3 regions of the Ectopseudomonas toyotomiensis genome follow, and region 2 is predicted to be linked to each of the others. Evidence: predicted binding sites of a transcription regulator. Region 2 holds the regulator's gene; each other region holds the start of a gene.

Region 1 (3,278 bases), 2.4 Mb from region 2:
GGTTCTTGTCGATTGCTCACAAAAGGAAAATAGCCATGCCAGGCATGATTAAAACTCATGGTTCGATGCGGTGAGCCGTCGTTTACCACCGCTTTACGCCCTGCGCGCCTTCGAGGCCGCAGCCCGGCACGCCTCCTTCACGCGCGCCGCCGAAGAGCTGGCAATCACCCAGAGCGCGGTGAGTCGGCATATCCGTACGCTGGAGGAGTACTTCGCCTGCCGTCTGTTCGAGCGCCGTGGCCGCAGCCTGCACCTGACCGATCCGGCCCGTGCCCTGCTACCGGGGCTGAGTGAGGGTTTCGATGCACTGGAGCGTGCCAGCGCTGTCTTGCACGCCGACGATGAGGTGCTGCGCCTGAAGGCACCGTCGACCCTGACCATGCGCTGGCTGTTGGCACGCCTGTCGCACTTTCGTCTGGCCAACCCGGACAGCGAAGTGCAGCTCACCAGCGCCTGGATGGACGTGGACAAGGTCGACTTCCGCCATGAACCCTTCGACTGCGCGGTGCTGCTGTCCGATGGTCAGTTTCCAGATGAGTGGGAGAGCGTGCTGCTGTTCGAGGAGTGGCTGATTCCGGTGTGCGCTGCCGGCGATTCCGAGGCCGGCCCCTGGTCGCTGGCGCGGCTGCGCGCGGCGGAGCAACTGCACCCGACGCCGGATCGCCGCGACTGGCGGCGCTGGTTGCAGGCTACAGGCCTGATCGAACAGGTGCCGCTGAAGAGCGGGCAGCTGTTCGACATGCTCGAACTGGGCATCGTTGCGGCGGCACGCGGTTATGGCGTGTCCATTGGTGATCTGCTGATGGTGGCCGAGGACGTGAATGCCGGCCGGCTTGGGGTGCCCTGGCCGACCGCGGTATTCAGTGGCGACAGCTACTATATGGTGTGGCCGCGTGGACATCGTGCGCAGACACGTCTGCAGCGTTTGCGTGACTACTTGCTGGCGGAGGTCGCCGCGCTGTCACTGCCAGGGGTCGAGCGCTTGCGCTGAACGATCATGGCCAGCGCTAAGGGCTCTGGCAGCCATCCAGGACCGGGCAGGTCGACTGTAATGTGGCAAGGATGCTCTCTATAGGCATGAGTGCCATCATCTATTGAGCGATCGATAAAACCTATCAATCATCACTTCGTCACACTGTTTTGATAATAAATGACGACCGTATGGCGCTTTGATATTGACCGAGCTGAGTGCTCAAGTATCCTCGCGGCCTTTCGCCAAGTCATATGACGACTGGGTGGTATCGAAATTGCCTGAGTTATCTGCCCATATGCTCGTGGGCGCACATCTGGAGTCCTCATGAATCCTCCTCGCTCTCGTATAGCCCTGCAACTGGCTGCCATGCTGGCTTTGGTGCTGGTGATGCTGATCAGTATCAGCACCCTGTTTGCCCTGCGCTCACTCAACGAGGCCAATCTGGTCACTCGCGAAAAGCACCTGGGCAGCGAGGCGGGGCTGCTGGCCGACCAGCTCGAAACCTTCCACGGCAGCCTGCGTGAGAGCACGCAGCGGCTGGCTGGATTGTTCGAACAGCGCTTCAGCACGGGGCTGCAGGTGCGCAGTGAAGAGCGTGTGAACGTTGGCAGCATGCAGACACCTGCGCTTTACCTGGGGGCTACGCGCTTGAACAACGAGTTCACCGAGGTCGATGACTTCACGCGCATGACTGCGGGTGTGGCCACGGTATTCGTGCGTGACGGTAGCGAATTCATCCGCATCACCACCTCGCTGACCAAGCAGGATGGCGCTCGTGCTCTGGGAACGGCGCTTGATCACCAGCACCCGGCCTATCAGCGCCTGCTGGCCGGGCAGAGTTACGTGGGCCGGGCTTTGCTCTTCGACCGCAACTACATGACCCAGTACACCCCCGTGCGTGATGGTAGTGGGCAGGTCATTGCGGTGCTGTTCGTCGGCTTCGACTACACCGACGCGCAGAAGCTGCAATTCAACAAACTCAGCGAATTTCGCATTGGCGAAACAGGCTCGCTTGCCCTGCTCGACGAGCAGGGCAAGTGGCTGGTCAAGCCTGCTGGTACTGGCGCTCTGGATACACTGCCGGCAGCCCTCGGCGATCTGATCGCACACTCGGGGGACGGCGGTTTCTGGAACGATGGCCAGAATGAATTCTACAGCGTCGCCATGCCCTTTACCGGCGGACCCTGGGTGGTGCTGGCGAGCATGCCGCGCGAGGAAATTCAGGCCGTTACCTGGCGTGTCGGTACCCAGTTGGCCATCGGTAGTGCACTGACCCTGCTGCTGGCGGTGATCGCCGTGGTCTGGTTGCTGCGACGCAAACTGCGCCCGCTGGGCGATCTGGTCCAGCAGGCGCAGGCGCTCGGTGCCGGTGATCTCGGCGCGCGTATGGCGCAGTCCAGTGACGATGAAATCGGTGAGCTGGCGCGCAGTTTCAACCGCATGGGCGAGGCGCTGGCGAGCATGGTGGCGGGTATTCGCAGCGCAGCTCAGGATGTCAGCGCGCGCTCGCAGGGGATGTCCATGCTGTCGCGTGACGCCTATCAGGGCATCGATCAGCAATCCGGTGAGATCAGCAGCATGGCCGGCGCGGTGGAGGAGTTCAGTGCCACCTCGCAGAACATCGCCGACAACATGCGCAGCACCGAACGCCTGGCCAGCGACAATGCCCAGCAGACCCGCATCGGGCGTACCTCGATGGATCAGGCTTCCGAAGCGTTGGTGCAGATCGCCGAAGCACTTGAGCAAACCTCCACGGCGATCAACGGCCTCGGCCAGCGCTCCCAGGAGATCGGCGGTATCGTCAGCGTCATCACCGCGATCGCCGACCAGACCAACCTGCTGGCGCTCAACGCTGCCATCGAAGCAGCGCGGGCCGGCGAGCAGGGCCGCGGTTTTGCCGTGGTCGCCGACGAGGTGCGCAACCTGGCTGGACGCACCCGTGAGGCGACCAACGAGATTTCCACCATGATCGGCAGCATCCAGAGCGAGACCAGCAGCGCCATCGCCACCATGGAGCACGGCCGACAGTTGATGCAGGACGGCCTGGAACGTAACGCCAAGGTGGCTGCGGCGCTGGCGCAGATCAGTGAGCAAAGCGCCGAGGCCGGCGAGCAATTCGCCGCCATCACCACCGCTACCAGCGAGCAGAGTAGCACTGCGACCGTGCTAAGCGCCAACCTGCAGAGCATCGCCCAGGCCAATGGCGAGCAGCGTGAAGTGGTGGCCAACCTGGCCGATACCGCGCGCGAGCTGGATCGCCTCGCCGCTCAGCTGCGTCAGGAGGTCGAGCGCTTCCGCTGATTCA
Region 2 (3,278 bases):
CGGCCTCTATCACAATCCGGCCAAGCGAGCCGGTTGACGCAGCGAGAATGTTGCACCCTCTCGCCACGTGGTGCGGGAGTGAACGGCCTCAACAGGTGCTTACCAACGACCTGTAAGGCCAAGTCGAAGTTAGACAAGGTGTAGAAAGAACATGGGTATGCATCCCGTACAGGTGATTGCGGTGACTGGCGGCAAGGGTGGCGTCGGCAAGACCAATGTGTCGGTCAATCTGTCCATGGCCCTGGCCGATCTCGGCCGTCGGGTCATGCTGATGGACGCCGACCTTGGCTTGGCCAACGTCGACGTTCTGTTGGGCCTGACGCCCAAGCGCACCCTGGCCGATGTCATCGCGGGTGAATGTGATCTGCGTGACGTTCTGCTGCAGGGGCCGGGTGGCGTGCGCATCGTGCCGGCAGCATCCGGTACGCAGAGCATGGTCAGCCTCACGCCGATGCAGCACGCCGGGTTGATCCAGGCGTTCAGTGACATCAGTGAAAACCTTGACGTGCTGGTGATCGACACCGCTGCCGGTATCGGTGATGCGGTGGTCAGCTTCGTGCGTGCGGCGCAGGAGATCCTTGTGGTGGTCTGCGATGAGCCCACCTCGATTACCGACGCCTACGCGTTGATCAAGCTGCTCAATCGCGATCACGGCATCAGCCGCTTCCGCGTACTGGCCAATATGGCCCATAGCCCGCAGGAAGGACGCAATCTCTTTGCTAAGCTGACCAAGGTGACGGATCGTTTCCTCGATGTCGCCCTGCAGTATGTCGGTGCCGTGCCTTACGATGAGTGTGTGCGCAAGGCCGTGCAGAAGCAGCGCGCCGTCTATGAAGCCTTCCCTCGATCCAAGTGCGCCCTGGCGTTCAAGGCGATAGCTCAGAAGGTAGATACCTGGCCGTTACCGGCCAATCCCCGTGGTCATCTGGAGTTTTTCGTCGAGCGTCTGGTGCAACAACCGACCGCAGACTCGGCCGTATGACAGCAGCTTCTGGACTTCGTATGTACAACAAGGCTCAGGCGCAGGACTCCCAGCACCAGCTGATCGAGCGCTATGCGCCGCTGGTCAAGCGCATCGCCTACCACCTGCTGGCTCGTCTGCCGGCCAGCGTGCAGGTCGATGATCTTATCCAGGCCGGCATGATCGGCCTGCTCGAAGCCTCGCGCAAATACGACTCCAGCAAGGGTGCCAGTTTCGAGACCTTCGCCGGTATCCGTATTCGCGGCTCCATGCTCGACGAGGTGCGCAAGGGTGATTGGGCGCCGCGTTCGGTGCACCGCAACAGCCGGATGGTCAGTGATGCCATTCGTGTCGTGGAGGCCAGAACCGGACGGGACGCTAAAGATCACGAGGTTGCGGCCGAACTCCAATTGAGTCTGGAAGATTACTACGGCATTCTTGGCGACACTTTGGGCAGCCGCCTGTTCAGTTTCGACGACCTGTTGCAGGACGGCGAACATGGCGGGTTGCACGAAGACGCCGGACACACTCACCTCGAACCTTCGCGGGACCTCGAAGACGAACGCTTCCAGGCGGCCTTGGCCGATGCCATCGCCGGTTTGCCGGAGCGCGAACGTCTGGTGCTGGCGCTGTATTACGATGAAGAACTGAACTTGAAGGAAATCGGTGAAGTGCTGGGGGTTAGCGAGTCACGTGTTAGCCAGTTGCACAGCCAGTGCGCGGCGCGTTTGCGCTCGCGGCTGAGTGAGTGGCGCGCTGGCTGAACGCGGCGTACTCGCAGGCGCAAACGGTTTCACGATTAAAGGGCGTAGTTGCAAGCGCAATACGTTTGGGACTGTACGGAGGTCGACTTGGACAAGAACATGAAAATCCTCATCGTTGACGATTTCTCGACGATGCGACGGATCATCAAGAACCTCTTGCGGGATTTGGGTTTCACCAACACCGCGGAAGCCGATGACGGCACCTCGGCGCTGCCGATGCTGCAAAGCGGCAGTTTCGACTTTCTGGTGACCGACTGGAACATGCCTGGCATGACCGGCATCGACCTGCTGCGCGCCGTACGTGCCGACGAGCGCCTCAAGCACCTGCCGGTGCTGATGGTGACTGCTGAAGCCAAGCGCGATCAGATCATCGAGGCGGCCCAGGCCGGTGTGAATGGCTACGTGGTCAAACCCTTCACCGCTCAGGTGTTGAAGGAAAAGATCGAGAAGATCTTCGAGCGGGTCAACGGCTGATGTCAGCCGCGAGGGTGCTATGGAACACGATGACTCCACGCTGGGTGACCTCGAGTCGACCCTGAAAAACAATGCCCGCGATCTGGTCGATAGCCTTGAACAAGGTAATTTCGGCGCCGCGGTGCAACTGATCAACGAGCTGAACAAGGTCCGCGACCGCGGGCTGTATCACGAGGTCGGCAAACTGACCCGTGAACTGCACAACGCCATTGTCAATTTTCAGCTCGATCCGCGTATGCCGCATGCCCAGGAGCTGTCGCAGATCGCCGATGCGACCGAGCGCCTGAACTACGTCGTGACCATGACCGAGAAGGCCGCCAACCGGACCATGGATCTGGTCGAGCAGAGTGCGCCGCTGGTCAACGACCTCAGTGACGAAGCGCAGAGCCTCAGCGCTGAGTGGGGCCGCTTCATGCGCCGCGAAATCGGTGCCGACGGTTTCCGCGAGCTGGCCAAGCGTGTCGAGCTGTTCCTCGCCCGCAGTGAACGAGATGGCGCCAAGCTCTCCGGCCACCTCAACGACATTCTGTTGGCTCAGGACTATCAGGACCTTACCGGCCAGGTGATCAAGCGTGTCACCCAGCTGGTGACCGAAGTGGAAAGCAACCTGCTCAAGCTGATGCTCATGGCCAGCCAGGTCGACCGTTTTGCCGGTATTCAGCACGACCACGAAGCGCTGCGTACCGAACAGGAAAAATCAAAAGAGCCATCGCGGGGTGAAGGTCCGCAGATTCATGCCGATAAGCGTGATGACGTCGCCTCCAGCCAAGACGATGTCGACGACCTGCTGTCCAGCCTAGGGTTCTAAGGAGCACACAATATGAGCTTCGGCGCCGATGAAGAGATCCTCCAGGATTTCCTGGTAGAGGCCGGCGAGATTCTCGAACAGTTGTCCGAACAGTTAGTCGAGCTGGAAAGCCGACCGGACGACATGAACCTGCTCAACGCCATCTTCCGCGGTTTCCATACCGTCAAGGGCGGAGCGGGTTTCCTCCAGCTCAACGAGTTGGTGGAGTGCTGCCATATCGCCGAAAACGTCTTCGACATCCTGCGCAAGGGTGAGCGTCGCGTCGATTCGG
Region 3 (3,278 bases), 850 kb from region 2:
GATCCACTTCCCTCGCCACCTGAGCCTGCTCTTCCGACGCGCTGGCAATCACCAGATTGCGCTCGTTGATCGAGGAAATCGCCTGAGTGATCAACTCCAGCGCCGTGCCCGCAGCCTGGGCCACCTCGAGGGTGGAGCGGGCCCGACTGTTGCTGCTCTGCATCGAACCGACCGCCTGATCGGTGCCGCTTTGAATGGCACCGATCATCTGCTCGATCTCCTGGGTGGATTGCTGAGTGCGATGCGCCAGCGCACGCACCTCGTCAGCCACTACCGCGAAGCCTCGTCCCGCATCACCGGCCCGCGCCGCCTCGATGGCAGCGTTGAGCGCCAACAGGTTGGTCTGCTCGGCGATGGAGCGGATCACGTCAAGCACCTTGCTGATCTCACGGACCCGCTCGGCCAACTTCTCGACCTCACCCGCGGTACCATTTACATCATCGGCCAGCTGACTGATCGAGTTCACGGTCTGGCGCACCTGCTCGCGCCCCTGCTGCGCCGTAGCATTGGATTCGCGCGACGCTTCGGAAGTACTCACGGCATTACGCGCGACCTCTTCGACCGCGGCAGTCATCTCGTTGACTGCCGTAGCGGCCTGTTCGATCTCGGTGTTCTGCTGATGCAGACCGCGAGTCGAATCCTCGGTCACCGCGTGCAATTCTTCGGAGGCAGACGCCAGTTGATTGGACGAGTCGGCGATGCTCTGAATGGTGTTACGCAGGCTCTGTTGCATGCTTTTCAACGCTGCCAACAAGCGCGCCGGTTCATCGCTACCTTCAGCATGAATGGCCTGGGTCAGGTCACCAGATGCCACCACCTCCGCCACCCGCACGGCTTCGCTAAGCGGCGCGACGATACTGCGAGTCAACAGCATCGCTAGTACGACGGTAACCAGAGTCGCCAGAACCATCATCGCGATGACCCAGATACGTGAAGACTCGGCCACCTCCTTGGCCGACTCGCCCGCTGCCAGTGCGCTCACACGATTCAGCTCAGTGAGTTTGACGAGGCCCTGCATCATGGCATCGGCGTGTTGATTGAGCACACCGCCAGCTATTTCGATGGCCGCATCGAAATTGCCCTGCCGAACCGACTCCATTATTCGACTCTGCTCCTGCAAGTAAGCCGCCTCGGAGCGCTTGAACTCATCGTATATGCTGCGCTCCTCAGAGCTGGAAATCAGCTGCTCATAAGTCTCCTGATTCTTAGCAAGGGATGCACGCAACTCCTCAGCCAGACGCAGATTGGCCTGCACCTCGGCCGAATCTCGATTAAGCATCGAACGCAGGGTAATGGCACGCAAACGCAAGACATCCTTGGACACATCGCCAATGGCCAAAACGCTTGGTAACCAGTTCTCGTTGATCTCGTCGGACTGTGCACGCATTTCGCCCATCTGCGTCAATGAAAATATTCCAAGCAACACCACCAGCAGAGCGACCAGCCCAAACCCTAGAGCTGCCCGGGGGGCGATAGAAAAATTACGCAGCGACATTTTTGCAACTCCCATTGCGCGCTTAAATCGAGACATCCTTTGCCGTACCTGGCAAAGGACCTTAAGAGATTGCGCTAATCCCTTCTTTCTTATCGACGCCATTCAGGCGCTCTTGAAAAAGAAAGAGAAATTTCTAACTCCTCAGTTGTCGTGACCGGCACCTGGTCGACGTGCTAGCGCCGCTGCTGAGCGCGCCGCTCTTATCCCGTCATTTCCGAAAATCATAGCCACGCTAAGGACTCTCGCCAGGATGAACGCCCATAGATCCGAGCGTGCTCTACGACTCAGCTTGGAAACAGACAGGGTATGGACAGGCGCGACCAACAACGAAGTGCAGCCGTACAACGGATATGTGCCGAGATGCGTGTGCCGCTGCTCAAGCAGGGCATGCTGCAGTACCTGGTGATGACCTTGGCACATCTGCACTCAGGTGAATGAGGGTACGGCTGGGGTCAGCTCGTTAACGCCCGGCGAGACAATAGCCAGGCCACCGCCCTGCTCAAGAGGGCGAATAACCAGCGACATGGCTGTGACGCCCGGCTCACCGAGCGCACCATGAGAGTTGAATCAGCTTCCTGGCGCTACGCCCGACGCTTACTGGCGTTTCCTGCGCCAGGCGTAGCTGCATGCGCTGACCGATCCAGGGGGTGGACCAACCAACCAACCGCAAATCCGAATATGCGGTCCTGATAGGCTGGAGCATGCGCGGCGAAAATGGTCATCCTGCTGATTGATCAGCGCACCATGAAGCGCTGTTCAGCCAGCTTGCGATCCCCCTGATAGACGATGAAATGCCACTCACCGGGCACCACTTCGTGGTGTTCGGTGAATTCGAAGGCCATCACGTCCTGCGGGGCGCCGACTACCAGCTTCTGCTGAACTTCGAACTTGTCATGACGCTGACCATCCGGGGTGACCACACCAGGGGTGAGATACAGCAGCGTCAGCGGCGTATCCCCCTCGCGCTTACCGGCCAGGCTGTAGCGCATGCCGAACTTGGTACCGAGCTTGGCGGGAATCTGCTCGGTGCGTTCGATTTCCTGGTTGCTGCGAGTCAGGACCCGCTCGCCGGGCTGGTAGTCCTGATACTGGCTGCTGAAAATGCCGTATTCCACAGGCCCTTCGACACGGACGTCAGCCTGGCTCAGACCTGCCCAGGCGAATAGGCCGGCCATCATGGCCACTCGGGTGTAATGCATGGTGCGCTCCTCGTTGAGATGAACGCGAGCCTATGACACCCGAGTGACAGCCTGATGACAAATGCGCTAGCGGTCCAGCTCGGCCTGCACCTTGCGCGGTAACACGGAAAGGAAGTTGTCGCGCGCCACCTTGTGCGCGACGTCTTCTGGCAGGGCATCGAGAAACGGGTCGAAGCCCTTCATGTACTCGCCCAGGCTGCCGAAACGGCCGACCACATCCGAGCCCAGCATGAAGCGCTCCGGATAACTGCTGACCAAGTGCACCCACTTTGCATCAGGCGTACCGTTCTCGTCGAGCAGATAGGGACGCAGCATGGTCCAGGACAGGTCGATATAGAGGTTCGGGTACTCACCGAGCATGCGTTCGACCGTCTCCAGGAGGAAGTCGAGCTTCTCCTGATGACGATGAATCTCGGCACTGGTGCCAGCATGCGCCCAGATGAAACGCACATGCGGATGGTTGCGCAGCGGCGCCTCGATTTCCTGCAGATAGATCGGCTCACGCTCACGCTTGGAGGTGATGTTCGAATGCAGCATCACCGGCAGGTCGTACTCGGCGGCCAGATGAAAAACCCGCGCCAGCG

What was found. Region 2 encodes FliA, which starts transcription of late flagellar genes. Its sites were predicted from a motif close to CTAAAGTTTNNNNNNNNNNNGCCGNTAA; they were not measured.
Region 1: a site for FliA is predicted at 1,192-1,219, ahead of JWV26_RS11955 (methyl-accepting chemotaxis protein). Genes of this name have one in related genera too.
Region 3: a site for FliA is predicted at 1,585-1,612, ahead of JWV26_RS21265 (methyl-accepting chemotaxis protein). Genes of this name have one in related genera too.

What each region holds. Positions count from the first base shown of each region.
Region 1 covers NZ_CP070505.1:2,591,157-2,594,434, forward strand. Annotated here, with positions in the region: gene JWV26_RS11950 (LysR substrate-binding domain-containing protein) at 71-991, shown strand; gene JWV26_RS11955 (methyl-accepting chemotaxis protein) at 1,298-3,274, shown strand; gene JWV26_RS11960 (YifB family Mg chelatase-like AAA ATPase) at 3,276-3,278, opposite strand, start outside.
Region 2 covers NZ_CP070505.1:197,517-200,794, reverse strand. Annotated here, with positions in the region: gene flhF (flagellar biosynthesis GTPase FlhF) at 1-37, shown strand, start outside; gene fleN (flagellar synthesis regulator FleN) at 152-982, shown strand; gene fliA (RNA polymerase sigma factor FliA) at 979-1,725, shown strand; gene JWV26_RS00920 (chemotaxis response regulator CheY) at 1,825-2,199, shown strand; gene JWV26_RS00915 (protein phosphatase CheZ) at 2,219-3,007, shown strand; gene JWV26_RS00910 (chemotaxis protein CheA) at 3,020-3,278, shown strand, end outside.
Region 3 covers NZ_CP070505.1:4,582,026-4,585,303, reverse strand. Annotated here, with positions in the region: gene JWV26_RS21265 (methyl-accepting chemotaxis protein) at 1-1,495, opposite strand, end outside; gene JWV26_RS24575 (hypothetical protein) at 1,802-1,933, shown strand; gene JWV26_RS21260 (DUF3859 domain-containing protein) at 2,230-2,694, opposite strand; gene JWV26_RS21255 (amidohydrolase family protein) at 2,761-3,278, opposite strand, start outside.